Regions from separate parts of the Promicromonospora sp. NPDC050880 genome, predicted to be linked through region 2. Evidence: riboswitches for the same ligand, from Rfam matches in the RefSeq annotation. Region 2 holds a riboswitch; each other region holds the start of a gene.
What was found. A riboswitch is a leader RNA that binds a small molecule or an ion and turns the genes downstream of it on or off. The one in region 2 is predicted to bind thiamine pyrophosphate.

Region 1 (7,182 bases), on a different contig from region 2:
TGGTGGGCCTGGGCTTCGCCGCGACGGAGAACGTCCAGTACTTCGTGGACGCGCTCGAGTCGGACCAGCTCGGGTACGTGTTCGTGCTGCGTGCCATCGTCTCGCCGCTGCTGCACCCGCTGTGCACCGCGATGACCGGCATCGGCGTGGCCGTGGCCGCGCTGGCGGGCCCCGGCCCGCTGCGCCGGCGGGCACCGCTCTACGGTCTGCTCGGCGCGATGGTTCTCCACAGCCTGTGGAACGGCTCGACGAAGTTCGGCATCCTGGGCCTCGCCGGGGCCTACCTCGTCGGTTTCGCCGTGCTCGTCGCGCTGATCGTGATCCTCGCGCGCGACCGCCGTCGGATCGTCCAGCTCATCGGGCACTACCTGCCGCTGTACGGCCCGATCGGCATCGTCACGAACGACGACCTGCGCATGCTGTCCAGCCTGCCGGGCCGCCGCGCGGCCCGGAGCTGGGCACGCGCGGCGGGCGGGCGGCAGGCCGAGCGCGCCATGACCGACTACCAGCAGGCCGCCACCGAGCTGGCCCTGCTGCACCAGCGGGCCGGGGCGCAGCGCGACCTCGACCCGCACGGCCTGGAGCAGCAGCGGCAGTACCTGGTGTGGGTCATGCAGCAGGCCCGGGCCGCGTTCGTCGCGCGGCTGCCGCACCCGCCTGCGTCACCGTGGGGCGCGAGCGGCTTCCGCCCGCCGGGCCAGCCCTGACCAGCGGCACCGCCCAGGCGGGCCACGGGCTACGGGTCACCAGGTTCTCGGCCATGCGTCCTTCTCCTTCTCGGCACGTCCGTCGTGCCTGGTCACAGCCTCCCGACGCGACCGCGGCCGGGGCATCCGACCGGGGTACCGAGTCGGGTCACCCTTCGGTAGCGGCACCCTGACCAAGGTCGGTCCAGCAGGCCGGTGCGGTCTGACCCGACCGGGCCGGATCAGCCGCGCAACCCCAGGAACTCGGCCACCCGGTCCGACGCCGGCGCGGTGCGCAGCTCCTGGGGCGCCGCCACCTGGAGCAGCCGGCCCCGGTCCATGACACCCACCCGGTCGGCCACCGCGGAGGCCTCGGCGTGGTCGTGCGTCACGAACACCGCCGTCGTCCCGGTCTCCACGAGCGCTGCCCGCACCTCGCCGGCCAGGCGTTCGCGGAGCTGTCGGTCGAGCGCCGACAGCGGCTCGTCGAGCAGCAGCAGCCGGGGCCGCGGCGCCAGGGCGCGCGCGAGGGCCACCCGCTGCTGCTCCCCGCCGGACAGGGTGGGCACCGACCGCTGCTCGTACCCGGCGAGCCCCACGAGGTCCAGCAGCGCGGCGACCCGCTCGTCCCGCTCCTGGCGGGTCAGGGGCAGGGTCTCCAGCCCGTAGGCCACGTTCCGCCGCACGTCCCGGTGCGGGAAGAGCTGCCCGTCCTGGAACATCAGCCCGAACCGGCGCCGGTGCACGGGTACCCCGGCGAGGTCGGCGCCGTCGTACAGCACGTGCCCGACGGCCAGCGGCTCCAGCCCGGCCACGGCCCGCAGCAGAGATGACTTGCCGCAGCCGCTCGGCCCGAGCAGCGCCACCACCTCGCCGGGCTCGACGGCCAGCGTCACGCCGTCCACGGCCGTCGTGCCGCCGTACCGGACAGAGACGTCCCGGACCTCCAGCCCCGCCATCAGAACTCCCCTCCCGCGCGGTCGTCGCGCAGTCGCTCCGCCACCATCATCACCGTCGCGGTCAGCGCGGCCAGCACCACGGACGCCGCGAGCGCCATCCCGTAGTTCTCCGCCCCGGGCCGCCCGATGAGCCGGTAGATCACGACCGGCAGGGTGGCGCCGTCGGGCCGCGCGAGGAACGAGGTGGCGCCGAACTCGCCGAGCGACACCGCGAACGCAAACCCGGTGGCCAGCCCGACCGACCGCAGGGCGATCGGCAGGTCCACGGTGCGCAGCACGCGGCCGGGCCCGGAGCCGAGCACGGCGGCGACCTCGCGCAGGCGGGGGTCGATGGCCCTCAGCACCGGCAGCACGGTGCGCACCACGAGCGGCACGGCCACGACGGCCTGGGCCACCGGCACGAGCAACCCCGAGGTGCGCAGGTCGACGCCGAGCACCGGCTGGTCCATGGTGATGAGGAACCCGAAGCCGACGGTCACCGCGGACACGCCCAGCGGCAGCATGAACAGGCCGTCGAGCGTCCCGACGGCGCGGCGCGCCCCCACCGACCGGGGCCGCCGGGACACGACCAGGGCCACGAGCCCGCCCACGACCAGCGCGATCACGGTGGCGGCCAGTGCGATCCGCAGCGAGGTGGCCGTGGCCTCCCAGACGGTGACGACCAGGGCGTTGCGCTCGCCGGTGGTGCCGAGCGCGAGATAGTTACCGGGTCCCCAGGAGCCGTCGGGCTCGCGGAACGATCGGGCCACCAGGCCGGCCAGGGGCAACACGATGAGCCCGGCGACGATCACGATGCCCGCGAGCGCCGCGCCGGCGTCGGCGGGCGAGCGCCAGGACAGGGGGCGTGCCGTCCGGCGCGCCGAGACGAGGTGCAGGGCGGCCTCGCGGCGCCGCCGGGCCCGCGCGGAGACGGCCAGGGCGCCCGAGATGACCACGAGCTGCAGGATCGAGAGCACGGACGCCGACCGCAGGTCCAGGAACTGGGTGGTGCGGGCCCAGATCTCGGTCTCGATGGTCCCGTACCGCACGCCGCCGAGCACGAGCACCACCCCGAACGCGGTGGCGCAGAACAGGAAGACCACCGAGGCCGCGGACGTGATCGCGGGCGCGAGCGAGGGCAGCGTGACGGTGCGGAACACCCGGGCGGGCCCCGCGCCGAGCGAGGCCGCGGCCTCCTCGGCACGGGGGTCGAGCCGTTCCCACAGCCCGCCGACGGTGCGCACCACCACGGACACGTTGAAGAACACGAGCGCGACGACGATCCCGGCGAGCGACTCCTCCAGCCCGAGGAACCCGAGGGTGCCGCCGGGCGCGAACAGCGCGCGGAACGCGACGCCGACCACGACGGCCGGCAGCACGAACGGCACCGTCACCAGCCCGCGCACCAGAGTGCGCCCGGGGAACGCCCGCCGGTACAGGAGGTAGGCGAGCGGCAGCCCGAGCAGCACCGAGAACGCCGTACCGAGCACCGCCTGGGTGAGCGTGAGCCCCACGAGCCGCCAGGTGCGCGGCCGGGACAGCACCTCGGTGAAGCCGGTGAGATCGAGCGCGCCGTCGAGCACGAAGCCCCGCACGACGAGCGCGACCACCGGCCACGCGAAGAAGACGCCGAGGAAGGCCAGGGGGACGGCGACCGCCGCTCCCCACAGGAACGGTGCGGGCCGGGGCCCGCGCCCAGGCCGGTCCGCCGGCGTCCGGCTCCGGCTCAGCCCACGACCGTCTCGGTCCACCGTTCGATCCACTCGTCGCGGTGCTCGCTCACGTCGGCCGGGTCCACCTCGAACGGCGCCTCGGCCTGCGGCGCGAACTTCTGCCAGTCGGCGGGGAGCTCCACCGAGGCATCGGCCGGGTACATGTACATCGACTCCGGCAGGGCGGCCTGCACGTCCTCGGTGAGCAGGAAGTCCACCAGGGCGCGGGCACCCTCGGGGTTGTCGGAGCCGGCCAGCACGCCTGCGTACTCGACCTGCCGGAAGCAGGTGTCCAGCAGCGCGCTGGTGGTCGACGCGGCGCCGTCCTCGGTCACGGTGAACGCGGGCGACGTCGCGTACGACAGCGCCAGCGGCCGCTCACCGCCCTCGCCCGCCCCGGAGAAGTCCACGTAGTAGGCGTCCTCCCACGAGTCGGCGACCTTGACGCCGTTGTCCACGAGCGACGCCCAGTAGTCCTCGAACCCGTCCTCGCCGAACGCGCCGATCGTCGCCAGCAGGAACGCGAGCCCCGGGGACGACGTCGCCGGGTTGGTCACCACGAGCAGGTCCTTGTACTCGGGGTCGGCGAGGTCCTCCATGGTCTTCGGCACCTCCAGGCCCGACTCCTCGAACCACGCCTCGTCGGCGTTCACGCACACGTCGCCCTGGTCGACCGGTGTGAGCGCACCCCCCACCTGCTCGACGCCCTCGGGCAGGCCCTCCGGCGTGTACTCCTCGACCACCCCGGCCTCCAGCGCGCGGGAGGCGAACGTGTTGTCGATGCCGAACACGGCGTCGCCCAGCGGCGCGTCCTTGGTCAGCACCAGCTGGTTCACGAGCGTCCCGGCGTCGCCCGCCGCGCTGACCTCGACGGTCAGGCCCGACTCCTGCTCGAACCGGTCCACCAGCTTCTCGTCCAGCGCCCACGAGTCGTGGGTCACCAGCGTCACGGTGCCCGACGCCGCGCCTGCCGACGTGGTGTCCTCGGAACCGGTAGCGCCCGAACCGCCGGCGCAGCCGGCGACCAGGAGTGCCACGGCGACCGCGCCGCCGACCGTACCGCTGTGGAAGGCGCCCCAGGGGGCACCGGAAAGACGCAACATCGTGCCTCGACTTCCTCCGCCGGTGTGAACCGGATCAGGTTCAAGGGTCTGCGGTTCTCCGCACTCTCAGCGCCGTCGGGGCGCTCCCCTGTCGTTTCCGTGCAGCCTAGTCCGCCGTCGGGGGCTACGGTGTAGAGGTGGCCCAGATTGAGACGGAACAGACACTCGCCGAGAAGGTCGGCACCCTCGCCCTGACTATCGCGGCCGGCTGGGTCGCGCAGAAGGCGGTCAGCATGATCTGGAAGGGTGTGACCGGCAACGACGCGCCCAACAAGCCGGACGACCCGGAGCTGGACCTGGTGCAGGCGACGGTGTTCGCGGCCGTCGCGGCCGGCACGGCGGTGTTCGCCAAGCGCCTGGCAGCGAAGGGCGCGCACACCGCCGCACTGCGTATCGCGGCGCGTCGCTCAGCGGTGTGACCGGCGCGGCCGCCGGGTCAGCAGCGCGTCATGGCTCCGCGGCCGCCCCACCGGCTGGACGGCGTCGAGCGCGCGCGTCAGCGCGGCCTGCGTCACCCCCGCCTTCTCGTCGTCGGCGCGGAGCGCGGCCATGACCTGGTCCGCCGCGAGACGCAGGGGCACGCCGACGGTGGCGGCGACCTCGCGCAGGGTCGCGTCGGCGGTCGCCTCGTCCACTCCGCGTACCGCGACGATGACGCCCTTGACCTGCTCGATCGCCGCCTGGCTGACGAACGCGCGCTGGACCGCCCCGGCCGAGCGGCGGTTCAGCGCCTCCTTCTGGACCGGCGTCACGTCCAGCACGTAGCCCGCCACCTCGGGGCCTCCGCCGGATTCTCGACGTTGCCCCTGGCCGATGACCACGACCGATCGCGTGCGCCCGTTCTTGTCGACGATGCGGTGGGCGCAGGCGAACGGCCGGCCGACCCGCAGGGCCTCGCTGGCGGCGCGCACCACCCGGAGGCGGTCGTCAGGGTGCTTGCGGGAACGTAGCGCGTCGAGGCCGGGTTCCACCTCGTGCCGCCGCCAGCCGTGCATGGTGTAGACCTCGTCGGACCACCACCAGTCGCCGGTTGCCAGGCCTACGCGGTACCGGCCGATCAGCAGGTTGGTTCCGATGCCGAGGGCGTCCGCCAGCTCGCCGGGCGCGACCCGCGGCAGGGCGGACGAGACGTCGCCGCCGTCCACGAGGGCGAGACCGTGCTTCTTGTCGGGGGACATGTGAACCTCCCAGATCCGAGGGGACCTGGAGCCGCTTCATGACTCCGAGACCAACCACCTTAGAACAGTTCGGATACTTCGGACAGCCGAACGGGCACCGGAGCGCTCGTGGCACCCTGGTCCCGTGAGCTTCACGCATCTGGACGACCGCGGCCAGGCCCGCATGGTCGACGTCACCGCCAAGCAGCCGACGGTCCGCTCTGCCACCGCCTCGGGCACGGTGCGCTGCACCCCCGACGTCGTGCGCGCCCTGCGGGACGGCGCCGTGCCCAAGGGCGACGTCCTGGCCGTGGCCCGCATCGCGGGCATCGCGGCCGCCAAGCGGACACCCGAGCTGCTGCCGCTGGCGCACGTGATCGGCGTGCACGGCGCCGCGGTGGACCTCGTGGTGACCGACGACGGCGTCGAGATCACGGCGACCGTGCGCACCGCCGACCGCACGGGTGTCGAGATGGAGGCGCTGACGGCCGTGGCGGTCGCCGGTCTGGCCGTCGTCGACATGGTCAAGGGGCTCGACAAGTCCGTCTCGCTCGCGGACGTGCGCCTGGAGCGCAAGACGGGCGGCAAGTCCGGCGACTGGGTGCGCGGCGCATGATCACCGTCCGCTACTTCGCCGGTGCCCGCGAGGCGGCCGGGCTCCCCACCGAACAGGTCGACGGGCCGACCTCGGTCGCCGCCCTCCGCGCCGCCCTGGCCGGCGCCCACCCGGGCCTCGGCGACGTGCTGCCGCGCTGTGCCCTGCTCGTCGCGGGGGCACGGACGACGGACGGGGCCGCGCCGGTGCCGGACGGGGTCACCGTGGACGTGCTGCCGCCCTTCGCGGGCGGCTGAGCCGAGCTCCGCGCCGTCGCGGGCTCAGTGGTCGGCGCCGTCGAGCTGCGACCGCACGTGGGGCCACAGCGTGAGCACCACCTGGAGCCCGTCGCGCACGCCGCCGGAGGATCCCGGCAGGTTCACGACGAGCGCACGCGCCCCGTCACCCGACCGGGCGACGCCGGCGAGCCCGCGGGAGAGCACGGCCGTGGGCACCCCGGCGGCGACCCCCTGCTGCCGCACCGACTCCGCGATGCCGGGGATCTGGTACTCGAGCACCTCGGCCGTGCCCTCAGGGGTGAGGTCGCGGGGCGTGATACCCGTACCGCCCGTGGTGACCACCAGCCGGGCGCCGTCGTCGAGCGCGGTCCGCAGCACTCCGCGGACCGGCTCGACGCCGTCGGGCACCAGGTAGGTGCGCACCTCGGTGTGGCCCGCCTGGCGCAGGAGCGACACGGCGGTGGGGCCGGAACGGTCCTCGGCCTCGCCGCGCGCGCAACGGTCGGAGACGGTGATCACCGCTACCTGGTCGGACGTCATGCCGACACGCTATCGGCCTCCGGCTCCGGGGACTGCTCGGACTCCAGGGCCTTGGCACGCCGGTGCGCCCGCACCGACCAGAAGACGGCGGCAGCCCAGCCCAGCCAGATCACCACGTAGACGGGGATCTTCACGGGGTCCGTGGCGGCGATCCAGTCGCTGTTGAGCAGGGTGCGCGTGTTGGTGAGCACGATGACGCCACCCACGAGCGA
Region 2 (7,182 bases):
AGCCCCGAGCCGATCGGCGAGCCCAGGGGCATCACCGCCGCGCAGCCCACGTCCTCCAGCCGGCGCGCCACCACCGGGTCGTCGCTCGTGTACGGCAGCACGGTGAACCCCTCGTCGACCAGGGTCCGCGCGGCCTCCACCAGGCCGATCGGGTCGGGCAGCAGCGTCACGTCGTCGGCGATGACCTCCAGCTTGACCCAGTCCGTCGCGCACGCCTCCCGGGCGAGCCGGGCGGTGAGCACCGCCTCGTGCACGGAGAAGCAGCCTGCCGTGTTGGGCAGCGCGCGGATGCCGAGCCGCGCGAGCAGCCCCCACACCGAGGGGTCACCGGCGCGCGCCGGGTCGTCCGCGGCACGCGGTCGCGACACCCGGCGCATCGCCACGGTGGTCAGCTCCGTGCCGGACGCCACGAGCGCGTCCTCCAGCGCGAGCAGGCTCGCCGCTCCCCCGGTGCCCATGACCAGGCGCGAGGACAGCTCCGTGCCCGCGATGGTCAGCGGCGCGTCCGGCACGACCGGTTCCGTCGGCTCCGTCATGGTCAGCCTCCCTGCACCGCGGTGACGACCTCGACCCGGTCGCCCGGGCGGACGGTCGTGGTGTCCCACGCTCCGCGCGGCACGACGACGTCGTCCAGCGCGACCGCCACGCCCTGCGGGGCGCCGTCCACCACGACGCCGGGCAGCAGGCGCGCCACGAGGTCGGTGACGGGCAGCGGCGCGGGCAGCGGGTACGGGTCGCCGTTGACGAGGGCGGTGCCGGGCGAACCCGTGCGGCCGGGGTGGCTGGTCTGGTCGGGGTGGCTGGTCATGCGGTGCCTCCTTCGATGGTGCTGGACACAGGGGTGCGGCCCGCCGGGGTGCCGCACGCCGGGCCGAACCGGAGCGGGTCGGCGTACCGGGCGGCGGCGGCCACCGCGGCCCCGGCCGCTTCCTCGTCCGCCCAGGCGGACGGGGCCGCACCCAGCGCGTGGTCGAGCGCGGCCGCCGTGAGCGGGGCCAGCAGGATGCCGTTGCGGTGGTGGCCGGTGGCGAGGTGGAGGCCGGGGGCGGCCCGGCCCAGCAGCGGCGCGTTGTCGGGGCTGCCGGGGCGGGACCGGGTGGTCGCCTCCAGCAGCACGGCCTCGTCCAGGCCGGGCAGCAGCACGCGGACGTCGCGCAGCAGGGCGAAGACGTCGCCGGCCCGGGTCAGGTGGTCGTCGGCGCGCTCGTGGGACGTCGCGCCCACGACCACCTCGCGCGTGCCGTCGGGCCGCACGGGGCGGGGTACCGCGTACACGGGGCGGCCCTGCACCACGCCGCGCACCACCACCCGGGGTGCCCGGTCGGCGTCGGCGAGCAGGCGCAGCGTCGTGCCCGGCACGGGGCGCGTCGGGGCGCCCGCGTACAGGGTCCCGCTCGCGTGCCCCGCGGCCAGGACCACGGTGCCGGCCGCGTACGTGGTGCCCGCGGCGTCGACCGCCCCGGTCACGGCGCCGTCCGCCCAGGTGAGGGCTGCCGCCGCACGGCGCACGACCGTGCCGCGGGCCGCGACCACGCCCGCGAGCGCCGCGTGCAGGGCCCGCGGGTCCACGCTGTGGTCCCCCGGCACCCACGCCGCGCCCGCCACGCGGGGCCCCGTCCCCGGTTCGCGCTCGCGCGCCGCGGCGGGTGGCAGCTCGGCCGAGCCGAGGCCCCACTGGCGGTGCAGGGCGAGCAGGCGGCGCAGGGCCACCACGTCGTCGGCGTCGTAGGCGAGGGCGAGGGTGCCCGACGTCGTGTCCAGGCCGACGGCGCCGGGCGGCAGGCCGGCCGCGTGCTCGACCGCCGAGGCGTAGGAGGGCCACAGGGCGAGCGCCGCGGTACCCAGCCGGGCCTGCCCCTCCTCGCCGAAGCCCGCCTCCATGACGGGCGCGAGCATGCCCGCGGCGGCGTGGGTGGCACCGTCGCCGGGCGCGGGGTCCAGGACGACCACGCCGGCTCCGGCGTCCAGCGCGCGCCAGGCCGCGGTCAGCCCGACGACGCCCGCGCCGACCACGAGGACGTCGCACGCACGGCTGCTCATGATGCTGCTCCCTTCGCTGGCATGACCCAGATCAGGTTCGACGGTCGGCGCCCTGCGCCCTCTCAGCCCCGTGCGGGGCTCCCGTGCACGCGACCACCCTAACCCCCGTGCGGGGCGGGCCTACACTCGCGCCGTGGACCACCGCACCGACCCGCGCGCCCGCCTGGCCGACGCCCGCCTGTACCTGTGCACCGACGCCCGCGAGGGCACGGGTGACCTGGAACCGTTCCTGCACGCGGCGCTGGAGGGCGGGGTCGACGTGGTGCAGCTGCGGGACAAGTCGCTGGACGTCGCGCGCGAGATCGAGCTGCAGGCGCTCGTCGCGCGCGTGGCGACCGAGCACGGCGCCCTGTGGGCGGTCAACGACCGGGCCGACGTCGCCCGGCTGACCCGCGCGCCGGTGGTGCACATGGGCCAGGGTGACCTGCCGCCGGACGCGGTGCGCACCCTGCTGGGCGACGACCCGGTGCTGGGCCGGTCCACGCACGCCCTCGACGAGGCGCTGGCGGCGGAGGCCGACCCGCGGGTCGACTACTTCTGCGTCGGTCCGCTGTGGGCCACGCCGACCAAGCCGGGCCGCCCCGCCGTGGGCCTGGACCTGCTGCGGGAGGTGGCCGGCCGGGCCCCGGCCACGCCGTGGTTCGCGATCGGCGGGATCGACGCCGAGCGCCTGGACCAGGTGCTGGAGGCCGGGGCCCGGCGCGTCGTCGTCGTCCGCGCGATCACGCAGGCCGCCGACCCGCGGGCCGCCGCGGCCGCACTGCGCAGGCGGGTCGAGGCAGCCTGAGGCGCGCGTGCGAGCGCGGGCCCCGCGGGCCATGCTGGAGGGGTCGGTGAAGCAGCCCGCCGTCCACGTCCCGAGGGATGGAGAACGACGATGGAGAACGACACGACCCGGCAGACGGTCGCCGATGTGATGACCCCCGCACCCACCACCGTCGACGCGGCCCAGCCGCTGCGCGAGGCCGCCCGGCTGATGGCCGCCGAGAACGTCGGCGCGCTGGTCGTGACCAGCGACAACACCGCCGTCGGCGTGGTGACCGACCGGGACCTGGTGGTGCGCGGCCTGGCCGAGGGCCACGGCGTGGACGCCCCGGTGCAGCAGGTCGCCAGCGAGAAGGTGGTCACGGTCGGCCACACCGACCCGGTCGAGACCGCGGTCGAGGTGATGCGCTCCGCCGCCGTGCGCCGGGTCCCGGTGCTGGACGGCGACGTGCTGGTGGGCATCGTCTCGATCGGCGACCTCGCCGTGGAGCGCGACCCGTCGTCCGCCCTGGCGGACATCTCGGATGCCGAGCCCAACCGCTGAGCGCGCTCACCCACACCAGCGACTCCGACCCCGGCATCCACCGCCGGCGGCGGGGTCGCGGGTTCTCGTACACGGACCACCGGGGCGCCCGCATCACCGACGCCGCGACGCTGGCCCGCCTCCGCGCGCTCGCCGTGCCGCCGGCATGGACCGACGTGTGGATCTGCGCCGACCCCACCGGTCATCTCCAGGCCACCGGGCGCGACGCCAGACACCGCAAGCAGTACCTCTACCACCGGCTGTGGCGCGAGCAGCGGGACACCGCGAAGTTCGACGACCTGGTGGAGTTCGGCAGCGCCCTGGTCACGCTGCGCAAGCAGGTCGACGCCGACCTGCGCTCACCGCGGCTGGGCCCGCAGCGGGTGGTCGCGACCGTCGTCCGGCTGCTCGACGAGACCCTGATCCGGGTCGGGAACGACGAGTACGTGCGGTCCGGCGCGTCGTTCGGGCTGACGACCCTGCGTTCCCGGCACGCCGAGGTGCAGGGCGCCGAGATCCGGTTCCGCTTCCGCGGCAAGTCGGGCACCCCGCACGACGTCGTCCTGCACGACCGGCGCGTGGCGAACGTGGTGCGCCGGTGCCAGGAGCTGCCGGGCCAGCGCCTGCTGCAGTACGTGGACGGCGACGAGACCCGCACCGTCGGGTCCCGGGACGTCAACGAGTACCTCGGCCGGGTCATGGGTGACGGGTACACCGCCAAGACGTTCCGGACGTGGGGCGCCAGCGCCCTCGTCCTGGGCCACCTGCGCGGGCTGACGCCGCACACCCGGCAGGAGCACGACGCCCAGCGCGCCGAGGCCGTCCGGATCGCCGCGGCCCACCTGCACAACACCCCGGCGGTGTGCCGCAAGAGCTACGTGCACCCCGTGCTGCTGACCGAGGACCGCGCCGAGCTCGACCGCCTCGTCGAGCGCTCCGGCGCCGCCGCCGCGCGCACGTCACGGTGGATGGACGCCGACGAGCGCGCCCTGCTGAAGGTGCTCACGGCCGCCGGCCGCTCAGCCTGACGAACCCGCCGGGCAGACGGCGTCGAGCGCGCGGTCCAGCGTGTCCGGGGTGAGGCCGGCGGTGCCCACCTGGGTCTGCAGGTTCGCGAGCACCTGGTCGGAGGCCGCCCACAGGGGCACACCGGCCTCCCGGGCCACGTCGGTGAGCACGCGCTCGGCGGCGTCCTCGTCGACGCCGCGGACCACGGCGACGACGCTCTTGACCCGCTCGACGGAGACCAGGCCGATGACGACGGCGCGCAGCGCGGGGTCGTCGGGAGAGATGCCGGGTGGGGACATGGGAACCTCCAGATCCAGGAGATCTGGAGCCGCTTCATGACCCCGGGTCCCACCACCGTAGGCCCCCGGCCGCTCACCAGGCAACACCCCGGTCAGCCCGCATGCGCCGGCGCCCGGCCTTTCAGGTGCGAGTGACCACAAACAGGACGAACCTCGGATCAACGGCGGCGCACCCCGCGTCGCCACGACGAAGGAGGTCTCAGATGCCTGCCTGGCTCGTCCTCATCATCATCGGCGTGGTCCTCGTGATCCTGGGGGTCGCGACGGAGATCGGGCAGTTCCTGATCTGGATCGGCGTGGCCGTCCTGGTGGTCAGCCTGATCCTCGGGCTCGCCCGGCGCACCCGGACCTGACCGGTCCCGGATGCGCGTGGCCCGGCGCCGCGTGAGCCTGGCGGTGATGCCCACACCGCCACAGCGCCTCACCACCCTGCTCACCACCCTGCACGCGCACTGGGCGCGCCACCCCCGCTGGGGTCTGGCCGCCAAGGGCGCGCTCGCGGCGTCGCTGGCGTGGGTGGTGGGGGCGCTGGCGCCGGCGCCGTTCTCCGAGCAGCCGTACTACGCGCCGCTCGGGGCGATCATCGCCACCTCGAGCACCGCCGTCCGGTCGGTACGGGACTCCGTGCAGGCGACCGGGGCGGTGCTCGCGGGCGCGGTGCTGGCCCGCGGCGTGGACCTGGCGCTCGGCTCCAGCACGCTGTCGGTGGCCCTCGTGGTGGGGACCGCCCTCCTGTGCTCCGGCTGGCGCGTCTTCGGCGAGATGGGGACGTGGGTGGTGACCTCGGCGTTGTTCGTGCTCATCCTCGGCGGAGCGGAGCAGCTCGAGTACATCACGGTGTTCGCCGGGCTCATCGTCGTGGGCGCGGCGATCGGCACCGGCGTGAACCTGCTGTTCCCGCCCCTGCCGCTCACCCCGTCGGAGGACGCGCTGGACCGCCTGCGCACCGTGCTCGTGGACCAGGTGGAGCTGCTCGCCGACCGGCTCGAACGGGTCGGGCCGCTCGCCGCCGACGAGTGGCAGCAGCGGCGCCGCGACGTCGCACCGACCATCGACCGCTCCCACGACGCCGTGTCCCGGGCCCACGAGGCGATGCGGGTCAACCGGCGAGGTCACCGGTACGGCGGCTGGGCCGCCGCGCAGGCGCGCCGCGCCGAGGCCCTGTGGACCGCCGCCGACGTGGTCGACGACGTGGTGCGGCTCCTGGCCGAGTGGGAACGCGCGGACCGTCAGGACGTCGCACTCGGCCCCGACATGCGCCCCGTCCTGGCCACCACCCTGCGTGCCTACGCGGAGGCCCTGCGCACGCGGCCCGACGACGACCACGACGGCGACGCCGCCGACCGGGCCGCCGGGGCCGTCGCCGCGCTGGCCGGCGCGGTGCGCGCGGCCCGGCAGCCGTCCGGGGACGACCTGTTCGTCGCCGGGGCGCTCGTGGTGACCCTGCGGCGCGGCGTGGTGGCGCTCGGCGAGCGGGCGTGACCCCTGGCGCCGGGGCGTGCGCGCCCGGCAGAATGACGGCACCCCGACGACGGGGACCGAGCGGGAGGCAGACATGACCGAGGCCGTGACCCCCCGGGACGAGGTCTCGGCCCACTGGTGGGACCACCGTCCGGTGTTCTCCGTCACCGACCGGGCATCGCGGCTCACGGGGCTCGCCCCCGGCCGGGCACCCGGGCGGGTGACGGCCCGGCTGCTGGCGCCGGCGCTGCTGACCGGCCTCGTCTGGGCGGCCGAGGCGCTCGTGGCCTCCTGGCTGCTGTGCCGTGCGACGGCCGGCTCCTGCACGGCGGGCCAGAGCGGCGGCTGGCTGGTGGCGGGCGTGCTCGTGCTCGGTTACCTGGCCGTGCTCGGCACGGTCGGCCTCGCCGAGCACGCGCGCGAGACGTTCGGGCAGCGTCGCGCCGCGTCCCTGTGGTCGTGGGCGCCGCTGCTGGCGGGGGTCGCCCTCGGTGCCGGTGGCGGCGCGGTGGCCCGGGTCGCCACGGCGGACGACCCGGCCGCGCGGGTCCGGGAGACGTTGGACGGTGCGCCGGGCACGGAGGGCGTGCTGATACCGGCCGTCGTGGCCGTGCTGGCCGCCGGATGGGGGCTGACGATCGCGGCCCGGCTCCCGGGCGCGCTGCGCCACGCCCGCGGGCGCCAGGAGACCATCGAACGGCTGCGCCGCGACAGCCTGCGGTACACGGGCCGGCTCCGGCTGGGCGAGGTCCGCCTCTGGCTGCACAACGACCCCGAGCTCGACGTGACCGTCGTCTACGACACGCCCGCCGGGCGCCGCGAGGTCACGGCACGGATGCGCACCTCGGCGGACCGCGTGCCGGTGGACGGCAGCGCCGTCGTCGTGCTCGACGACCTCCGGGGCGCGCTGCACGTCGAGCTCGACCCCGACGCCGACCCGGTGTTCGCCCCGGAGCAGCGGTACACGCCGTCGGAGTGAGTCAGCGCGGACCGGCGGCCGAACCGTCGTCCGGCCCGGTCGTGCGGAACCCGTTGACCTTGTGCGTCCCGTCGCACCACGGCGCGATGGCCGTGCCACCGCAGCGG
Region 3 (7,182 bases), on a different contig from region 2:
AGCCCGGAAGGCAGCGCACGGCTCCCCTCGGCTCGACCACGCGACATTCACGCCACTCCCGTTCCATGACAATTCCTTGAAACTTCGGTTACCGATCATTAACCTGGCGGCATGTCTGTTTCGTCCGTACCCGAGGTCGGGCACACCCACGGTCCCGCGGCGCTCGCCGACAGCCTCGCCGCGGTCTTCCAGACCGAGGCGTGGTCGGGTCCGGACGGCGACTCCCGGGTGGCCCGGCACCTGCGCGAGGCCGGGGTCGACGTCAGCGCGATCTGGGCGGCGTCCCGCTGGAACATGGGCGAGGACGGCGAGGCGCCCAACCGGCGCCACCCGCTGCCCGGCGACCCGCGCGGCCCGCAGACCGCCGCCGCCCTGCGGGCCGTCGCCGGGCTGCCGCGCGGTGCCGCGCTCCTCGGTCTCTACCTGTGGTCGCAGGCCAGCGACGCGCTGCAGTACACCTTCCGGCACGGCCGGATCATCGTGCCGCTGCGCGCGTTCGTCGAGACCTGGGAGACGTGCCGCGACGAGGCCCCCGACGCCGTGTGCCGGGCCGAGGGCGACGCCGTGGCCGTCCTGCTGCGCACGCTCATCACGCAGATGCACACGTCGGCCGCCCGCAGCGCGGGCAGCCTGCCCCGGCTCGCCGGGGCCGCCGCGCGGGCCGGTCAGAGGTGCGCGGACCTGCTGCGTGCCGCCCGGGCCATCCCCGACCCGGCGTCCCCGTTCCGCCGGGAGCTCGTACCGCAGGCCGTGACGCGGATCCGCTACTTCCGCGCGCTCGCCGAGGCGTCGGTGGCCGCGGACGAGGCGATGGCGGGCCGGCCCGACCGCCTCGGCCCCGCGCTCGACGGGCTGCGCGCCGCCGAGACCGACCGGCACCTCAACTACATCCTGGCCAGCGAGCTGCGCTCCTACCGGATGCACCTGACGGAGCTGCACCGCAACCTCGGCGCGCGGTGGCTCACGCTGGACCGGCTCAAGACCGTCTACATCTACCCGTTCGGGCTGCGGGACGTGAGCCCGGCCGCCGCCGTCGCGGCGATCCGCGGCATCGCCGACCGCGACGAACGCCCCTGGCTGCTGGGCGTCCGGACCGTCGCGACACGCGCCCGCCTCAAGATGGACGACGTCTGGGCGAGCGTCGACCGTGCCGCCCGCCCGTACGGCGGGGCCTCGCTGTCCATGCCCGACGTGCGGCTGGAACAGCCCGACGGCACGCTCATCGCCGAGCTGACCTGCGACGTGCGGTTCACCGAGTTCGGCAACCACTACGTGCGGTTCCGGTACTCGGCGCACGACCAGTCGCCGCAGCAGGTGCGCGACGCCCGGTTCCGGCTGTCCAACCTGCACGCCGACATCCGGGTGCGGTGGATCGCGCCGGACGGCTCGCCGCTCGACGTCGACCACGGCGACGCCCTGCCGCCCGAGCGCCTGTTCGACCTCGCCGACCTGCTCCAGCGCGCCACGGCGGACCTGGTCCGCACGGGGACCGAGATCGCCCAGGGACGGGCGCACGTGGTCACCACCGTCTACGAGGCCAGCCGCGGCACCGGCCCCGCGGCACCCCGGGCGGCCCGCACGCCGGTCGCGATGGGTGACGAGCTGCTCGCCGCGTTCGGCTCGCAGGTGCTGCTCCAGCCGGTCTCGTACGGCACCGCGACGCTGTGCGACTGGACCCTGCGCCAGCGCAACCCGGTGCTGCTGGAAGGCGTGCGGCACCTGGGTGACGTCGTGGCGGTGACCACCAACTCCACGACGGTCGCGCTGGTGGGCGCGGCGCACTTCAAGATCTCCCAGTACGGCTCGCTGGCCGAGTTCGTCGCGAGCCTCAACGGGCTGTTCAGCGCCTGGAACGCCACGCTGGCCGACCACCTGCGGATCGTCGCGGCCATGCTCGCCGACCACGACGTGAACAACGGCGCCGACCTGGCCGAGCGCAAGGAGCGGCTGACCCGCGAGCAGCTGCGCCTGCACGAGTTCGCCTCGGAGGTGCGCACCACGCTGACCACCATCACCTCACCCACGTTCCTGGCCTCCGCCCTCGAGTCCCGGATGCTCAACCAGCTCCTGCACGCCTCGCACTTCGAGCAGCAGGCCGCGGTGGTCACCGAACGGCTGCGCGAGCTGCTCCAGGAACCCATCGCCACGCGGCTCGCCGCCCTCGAGCGCCTGCACGGCGACCGCGAGCGCGCCGAGGAGGCGAGGCGGGAGCGCGGCAGGCGCCGGCTCATGGACGGCACCCTCTCGGCCATCACGGTGTTCGCCGGCGTCTACGCGCTGATCGGGACGGTCCAGGTGGCCCTGGACGCGGCGCTGATCGACGGCGTCCAGGCGGTCGCGGCCACGGCCCTGGTCACCGTGGGCGCGCTGGTGACAGGCCTGGCCGTCTTCAACTGGACGCGCGGTCACTGACCCCTCGATCCGGTCTAGGGTGGGCCCACATGGCGCGGGGCGCCGGGGCACAGCCCGGCTGAGACGTACCCGTGGAACCTGATCTAGGTAGTGCTAGCGAAGGGAACGCCTCATGGGCTCCGTCCTGCCCGAACCTCTGCCCGGCGCCGCAGCGCGCACGCGTCCCGCCGGCCACCCCGTGGTGGCGCTGACGATCGCCGGCTCCGACCCGTCCGGCGGGGCCGGGATCCAGGCCGACCTGAAGACGTTCGCCGCCCTGGGCGGCTACGGCTGCGCGGTGCTCACGGGCCTGACCGCGCAGTCCACGACGGGCGTGACCCGGGTGCTGCCCGTCCCGGCCGACATGGTCACCGCACAGCTCGGCACCCTGTTCGCCGACGTCGCCGTGGACACGGTGAAGATCGGCATGACGACGGACGCCGAGGTCGCCCGCGCGATCGCCGCCGCCCTGCGCGACCTTCGGGCCGGTGCGCGGCCGCCGTTCGTGGTGCTCGACCCGGTCATGGTCGCGACGTCGGGCGACCGGCTGCTGGCGCGCGAGGCCGAGACGGTGCTCCGCGAGGAGCTGCTGCCCCTGTCCGACCTCGTGACGCCGAACCTGCCCGAGGCGGCCGTGCTGCTCGGCACCGACCCCGCCCGGGACGCCGCCGAGGCCGCGGACCAGGCCCGCGCGCTGCTGGGCCTCGGCGCACGGTTCGCCCTGGTCAAGGGCGGGCACCTCACGTCCGCGGAGGCGGTGGACCACCTCGCGGGCCCGGGGCTCGGGGCGGGAGCCGGCGACGTCGTGGCGCTCGCCGCGCCCCGGGTCGCGACGCGCAACACCCACGGCACGGGCTGCACGCTGAGCTCGGCGTGCGCCGTGCTGCGGCCCGTGCACGACGGCTGGGAGCCCGCGGTGCGCGCCGCGAAGGACTACCTCACGGGGGCGCTGCGCGCGGCGGACGACCTCGTGGTGGGCGGCACCGGCACGGCGGCCGGGCCGTGGCGCGGCCACGGCCCCGTCCACCACGGCTTCGCCACCGCCTTGTCACCTACGCCGTCTTGAGGATCTCCGCGGCCCGCGCCCGGGCCCACGCGTCGGCCTCGAGCACGCCCTCGACCGACCCCGCATCGCCCGCGCCCGTCGCCGCGTGCGCCTCGACGACGGCGGCGACCGTGTCGACGATGTCGAGGAACCCGATGGTGCCGTCGTGGAAGGCGTCCACGCAGACCTCGTTCGCCGCGTTGTAGACCGCGGGGAACGTCCCGCCGGCCTCACCGACCTGTCGCGCCAGGCGGACGGCGGGGAAGGCGTCGTCGTCCAGCGGCGCGAACTCCCAGGTGGCGGCCTGCGTCCAGTCGATCCCGACGTCGACGTCGGGCAGGCGGTCCGGCCAGGACAGGCCGAGGGCGATGGGCACGAGCATCCGCGGCGGGCCGGCCTGCGCGATGGTGGACCCGTCCACGAACTCGACCATGGAGTGGATCATCTGCTGCGGGTGCACCACCACGTCGATCGCGCTGAACGGGAGGTCGAACAGCAGGTGCGCCTCGATGACCTCCAGCCCCTTGTTCACCAGGGTCGCGGAGTTGGTGGTGACCACGCGCCCCATCGCGAAGTTGGGGTGCCGCAGGGCCTGCGCGGGCGTCACCTCGCGCAGCTCGTCGCGGGTGCGTCCCCGGAAGGGCCCGCCGCTCGCGGTCACCACGAGCTTGCGCACCTCGGACGCCGACCCCGAGCGCAGTGCCTGGGCGATGGCCGAGTGCTCCGAGTCCACGGGCACGATCTGGCCCTCGTGCCGCACGGCCGCCGTGACCAGCGCGCCGCCCACCACCAGCGACTCCTTGTTCGCGAGCGCCAGCGTCGATCCGGCCTCCAGCGCGGCGAGCGTGGGCCGCAGTCCGACCGAGCCCGTGATGCCGTTGAGCACGACGTCGCTGCCGCGGCCGGCCAGCTCGGTGGCGGCGCCGGGCCCGGCGAGCACCTCGACGCCGTCGGCCCCCGCCTCGGCGAGCAGGGCGGTCAGCGCGGGGCGGGCGGCGGCGTCGGCCACGGCGACGGCGCGGACGCCGAGGGCGGCCGCCTGGCGCGCGAGGAGCGGCAGGTCCGTGCCGCCGGCGGACAGCGCGTCCACGCGGAACCGGTCGGGGTTGCGCCCGATGACGTCGACGGCCTGGGTGCCGATGGAGCCGGTGGAGCCGAGGAGGGTGACGCTTCGCATGGGGCCATCCTGTCAGGCCCGGCGGGCGGGTCTCAGCCCTCCCCGGGCTGCCCCGCCCGCCCGCGGCCGAACATGCGCCACCCGCGGACGACGCCGCGCGGGTCGGGGACGGGGTCGCCGTCGGCCTCCCAGCCGGCGTCGCCGTCGAGCGGCACCACGTGCAGCCCGAAGTCCGCGAGGATCACGGGGATGGCCCGGATCGCCGCGCGGTCCTTCTCCCGGTCCGCCTCGGACAGCTCGTCCCAGGGGCGCAGGTCGGGGTGCAGGCGGCGGGCGTCGTCCCGCTGCGGCCCGTAGGTCCAGCCCGCGGCCACCTTCTCGGCCGTCCAGCGGTCGTGCTCGTCCACGGCCCGCGCGTCCACGACGGGTTCCGGGATGCGACCGTGCTCGGTACCGCGGGCGGGCGCGACCGTGCAGCCCATCTGGCGCAGCCGGTCCGGGATGGCCCGCACCTGGGCGCGGTTGGCGGCGCGCAGGTCGTCGGACAGCTCGGCCCAGGAGACCATGGCCGGCGTGCTCTCCCAGGCCACGCCGGCCGCGCGCTGGTTGCGCAGGTAGGTCAGGTGCGCCGAGACGGCCATGAGGTCGTAGACGTCGTCGTGCACCAGCGCGCCGGGTGCCGTCGCGCGGCGCAGCAGCGTGCCCGGCTCGACCACGTCGAGCCGTCCCCCGAGGTCGTCGAGGATGGCGCCGTCGTGCGTGCCGAACAGGCCGCCCAGCCCGGCGAGGCGGTTGAGGCGCAGCACGACGGCGCCCTCGCTCGCCCGCCACAGGTCGCTGTCCCGCAGTGCCTCGCGCAGGGCGTCGCCGTCGTCGTCGTGGCAGACGTAGATCCGCGCCGGGACGCCGATCGCACGCACGTCGGCGAACGTCTCGACCGGGACCAGCCGGCAGGCCGCGCGGACGGCGGGCCAGCGGGCGTGCAGCGCGCGGGCGGCGTCGTGCGCGCCGGGCCCCACCAGGGTGACCGTGAGCGGTTCGCCGCCCGAGGCGATCTCGACGCTCCGCAGCCGCGCGAACGCGACCACGAGCGCACGGCCGAACGTGCCGTGCCCGACCACCGAGACGTGCGGCGCGTCCCCGCGCACCACGAGCCGGTCGCGGCGGGCCAGGGAGCGGGCGACCAGCTCGCCGAGCGTGAAGAAGTCGACGCCGGGCTGGGGGTGGCTCAGGTGCCGCGCCTGGAGGGCCAGGGCGAGCTCGGGGTCGCTGACGTGCGCGTTGAGCCGCAGGCCGGGCAGGTCGGGGTTCCGGTCCACGCGGTTGGCGACGGCCACGGTGAGCACGTTGACGCCGGGCTCGTCGTCCTCGGCCTCGCAGGCGTACAGGACCGCGGCGCCGGCCACCCCCGCGTCGCGCAGGGAGTCGGCGTCGCCCGTCGCGGTCCGCACCACCAGGGCGCCCCGTGCCGCGAGGGCCTCGGCGATGAGGTCGGCGGCGGGCGTGCGGCCCACCACGATCGCGTGCCCGCGCATCCGGCGCGTCCGCATCAGCGCGAACTGGTCGGCGAACAGCGAGCGCACGGCCTCGAACACGGCGTAGCCGGTGGCGACCGGGGCCAGGAAACGGGCGGCCTGGAGCTGCCAGGGCAGGTCGCCGCCGTCGTTGGTGGCCTCGGCGCCGAGCACGAAGAGCTGGACGGAGTAGTAGACGACGTCCCAGCCGGTGGTGCCCCAGGCGAAGCCGGGGTCGGTCCGGTAGACCGCGAAGCCCCACAGCCCCAGGCCGAACGCGACGCCGAACAGCCCCGTGAAGCCCGCGCGCACCCAGGAGCGGCGCATCCGCAGCCGCCGGGTACCGCCGCTCGGACGGACGAGCTCAGGTGCCGCCATCTCCCGCCTCCCTCAGCCGACCGTGCATTTCACCACGAAAGTGGCTACGGTCACGACCTGCGGCGACACTACACACCGGGGAGGTCTTTCCACCGGTCCACGACCTTCGCCGTGGAAGGGCCGCGGGGTCGAGGATGTCCGAACGGCGAGCTCGCTCCCTGTTTCCCGCCCACCGGGCGCACGCGGCACCGCGCACCGACCGGTACGACGCCTTTCTCTCCTACAGCCGTGACTCCGACGGCGAGTTCGCGCCCGCGTTCCACGCACAGCTCCTCAACTTCGACCGCCGCGAGGGCGTGCCGGACCTGAACGTGTTCCTGGACCGGACCGGGCTGGCCAACAACCCGAGCCTCTGGGACTCCATCCAGCGCAAGCTGGAGCGCTCGGACTACCTCATCCTGTTCGCGTCCGAGGGCGCCGCGAGCTCGCACTACGTGGCCAAGGAGGTCGCCTGGTGGCTCGACCACCGCGAGCCCGAGACCCTGCTGGTGGCGCTGACCAGCGGCAAGATCGTCTGGGACCAGACCAGCGGCGAGATCGACACGATCAGCACCACCGCGCTGCCCGCACCGCTGGCGCACCGGATCGACCACGAGCCCAAGTGGACCGACCTGACGCGGCTGCGCCAGCGCCGGTTCTGGCGGCACCACCCGGACCGCGCCACGGCGCTGGCCGAGCTGGTGGCCCCGCTGCGCGGCCCCGACGTCAGCACCGAGGAGATCCTCAGCGCCCACATC

Region 1: it holds a riboswitch for thiamine pyrophosphate, as region 2 does, so the genes downstream of both, ACIBBF_RS10720 (thiamine ABC transporter substrate binding subunit) here and ACIBBF_RS22285 (FAD-dependent oxidoreductase) in region 2, are expected to answer to the same signal.
Region 3: it holds a riboswitch for thiamine pyrophosphate, as region 2 does, so the genes downstream of both, thiD (bifunctional hydroxymethylpyrimidine kinase/phosphomethylpyrimidine kinase) here and ACIBBF_RS22285 (FAD-dependent oxidoreductase) in region 2, are expected to answer to the same signal.

What each region holds. Positions count from the first base shown of each region.
Region 1 is NZ_JBITFV010000005.1:6,142-13,323, reverse strand. Features, by position in the region: gene ACIBBF_RS10735 (PrsW family intramembrane metalloprotease) at 1-707, shown strand, start outside; gene ACIBBF_RS10730 (ABC transporter ATP-binding protein) at 929-1,645, opposite strand; gene ACIBBF_RS10725 (ABC transporter permease) at 1,645-3,375, opposite strand; gene ACIBBF_RS10720 (thiamine ABC transporter substrate binding subunit) at 3,351-4,439, opposite strand; TPP riboswitch at 4,434-4,539, opposite strand; gene ACIBBF_RS10715 (DUF4235 domain-containing protein) at 4,577-4,858, shown strand; gene ACIBBF_RS10710 (PAS and ANTAR domain-containing protein) at 4,847-5,617, opposite strand; gene moaC (cyclic pyranopterin monophosphate synthase MoaC) at 5,742-6,212, shown strand; gene ACIBBF_RS10700 (MoaD/ThiS family protein) at 6,209-6,448, shown strand; gene ACIBBF_RS10695 (molybdenum cofactor biosynthesis protein B) at 6,473-6,970, opposite strand; gene ACIBBF_RS10690 (sulfite exporter TauE/SafE family protein) at 6,967-7,182, opposite strand, start outside.
Region 2 is NZ_JBITFV010000019.1:16,912-24,093, forward strand. Features, by position in the region: gene ACIBBF_RS22275 (thiazole synthase) at 1-536, opposite strand, end outside; gene thiS (sulfur carrier protein ThiS) at 539-808, opposite strand; gene ACIBBF_RS22285 (FAD-dependent oxidoreductase) at 805-2,040, opposite strand; TPP riboswitch at 2,032-2,135, opposite strand; gene thiE (thiamine phosphate synthase) at 2,174-2,827, shown strand; gene ACIBBF_RS22295 (CBS domain-containing protein) at 2,918-3,349, shown strand; gene ACIBBF_RS22300 (DNA topoisomerase IB) at 3,385-4,356, shown strand; gene ACIBBF_RS22305 (hypothetical protein) at 4,348-4,635, opposite strand; gene ACIBBF_RS22310 (hypothetical protein) at 4,839-4,988, shown strand; gene ACIBBF_RS22315 (hypothetical protein) at 5,035-6,117, shown strand; gene ACIBBF_RS22320 (hypothetical protein) at 6,191-7,075, shown strand; gene ACIBBF_RS22325 (CDGSH iron-sulfur domain-containing protein) at 7,077-7,182, opposite strand, start outside.
Region 3 is NZ_JBITFV010000012.1:38,850-46,031, forward strand. Features, by position in the region: gene ACIBBF_RS18335 (hypothetical protein) at 112-2,412, shown strand; TPP riboswitch at 2,438-2,535, shown strand; gene thiD (bifunctional hydroxymethylpyrimidine kinase/phosphomethylpyrimidine kinase) at 2,525-3,457, shown strand; gene dxr (1-deoxy-D-xylulose-5-phosphate reductoisomerase) at 3,444-4,613, opposite strand; gene ACIBBF_RS18350 (RyR domain-containing protein) at 4,646-6,445, opposite strand; gene ACIBBF_RS18355 (hypothetical protein) at 6,580-7,182, shown strand, end outside.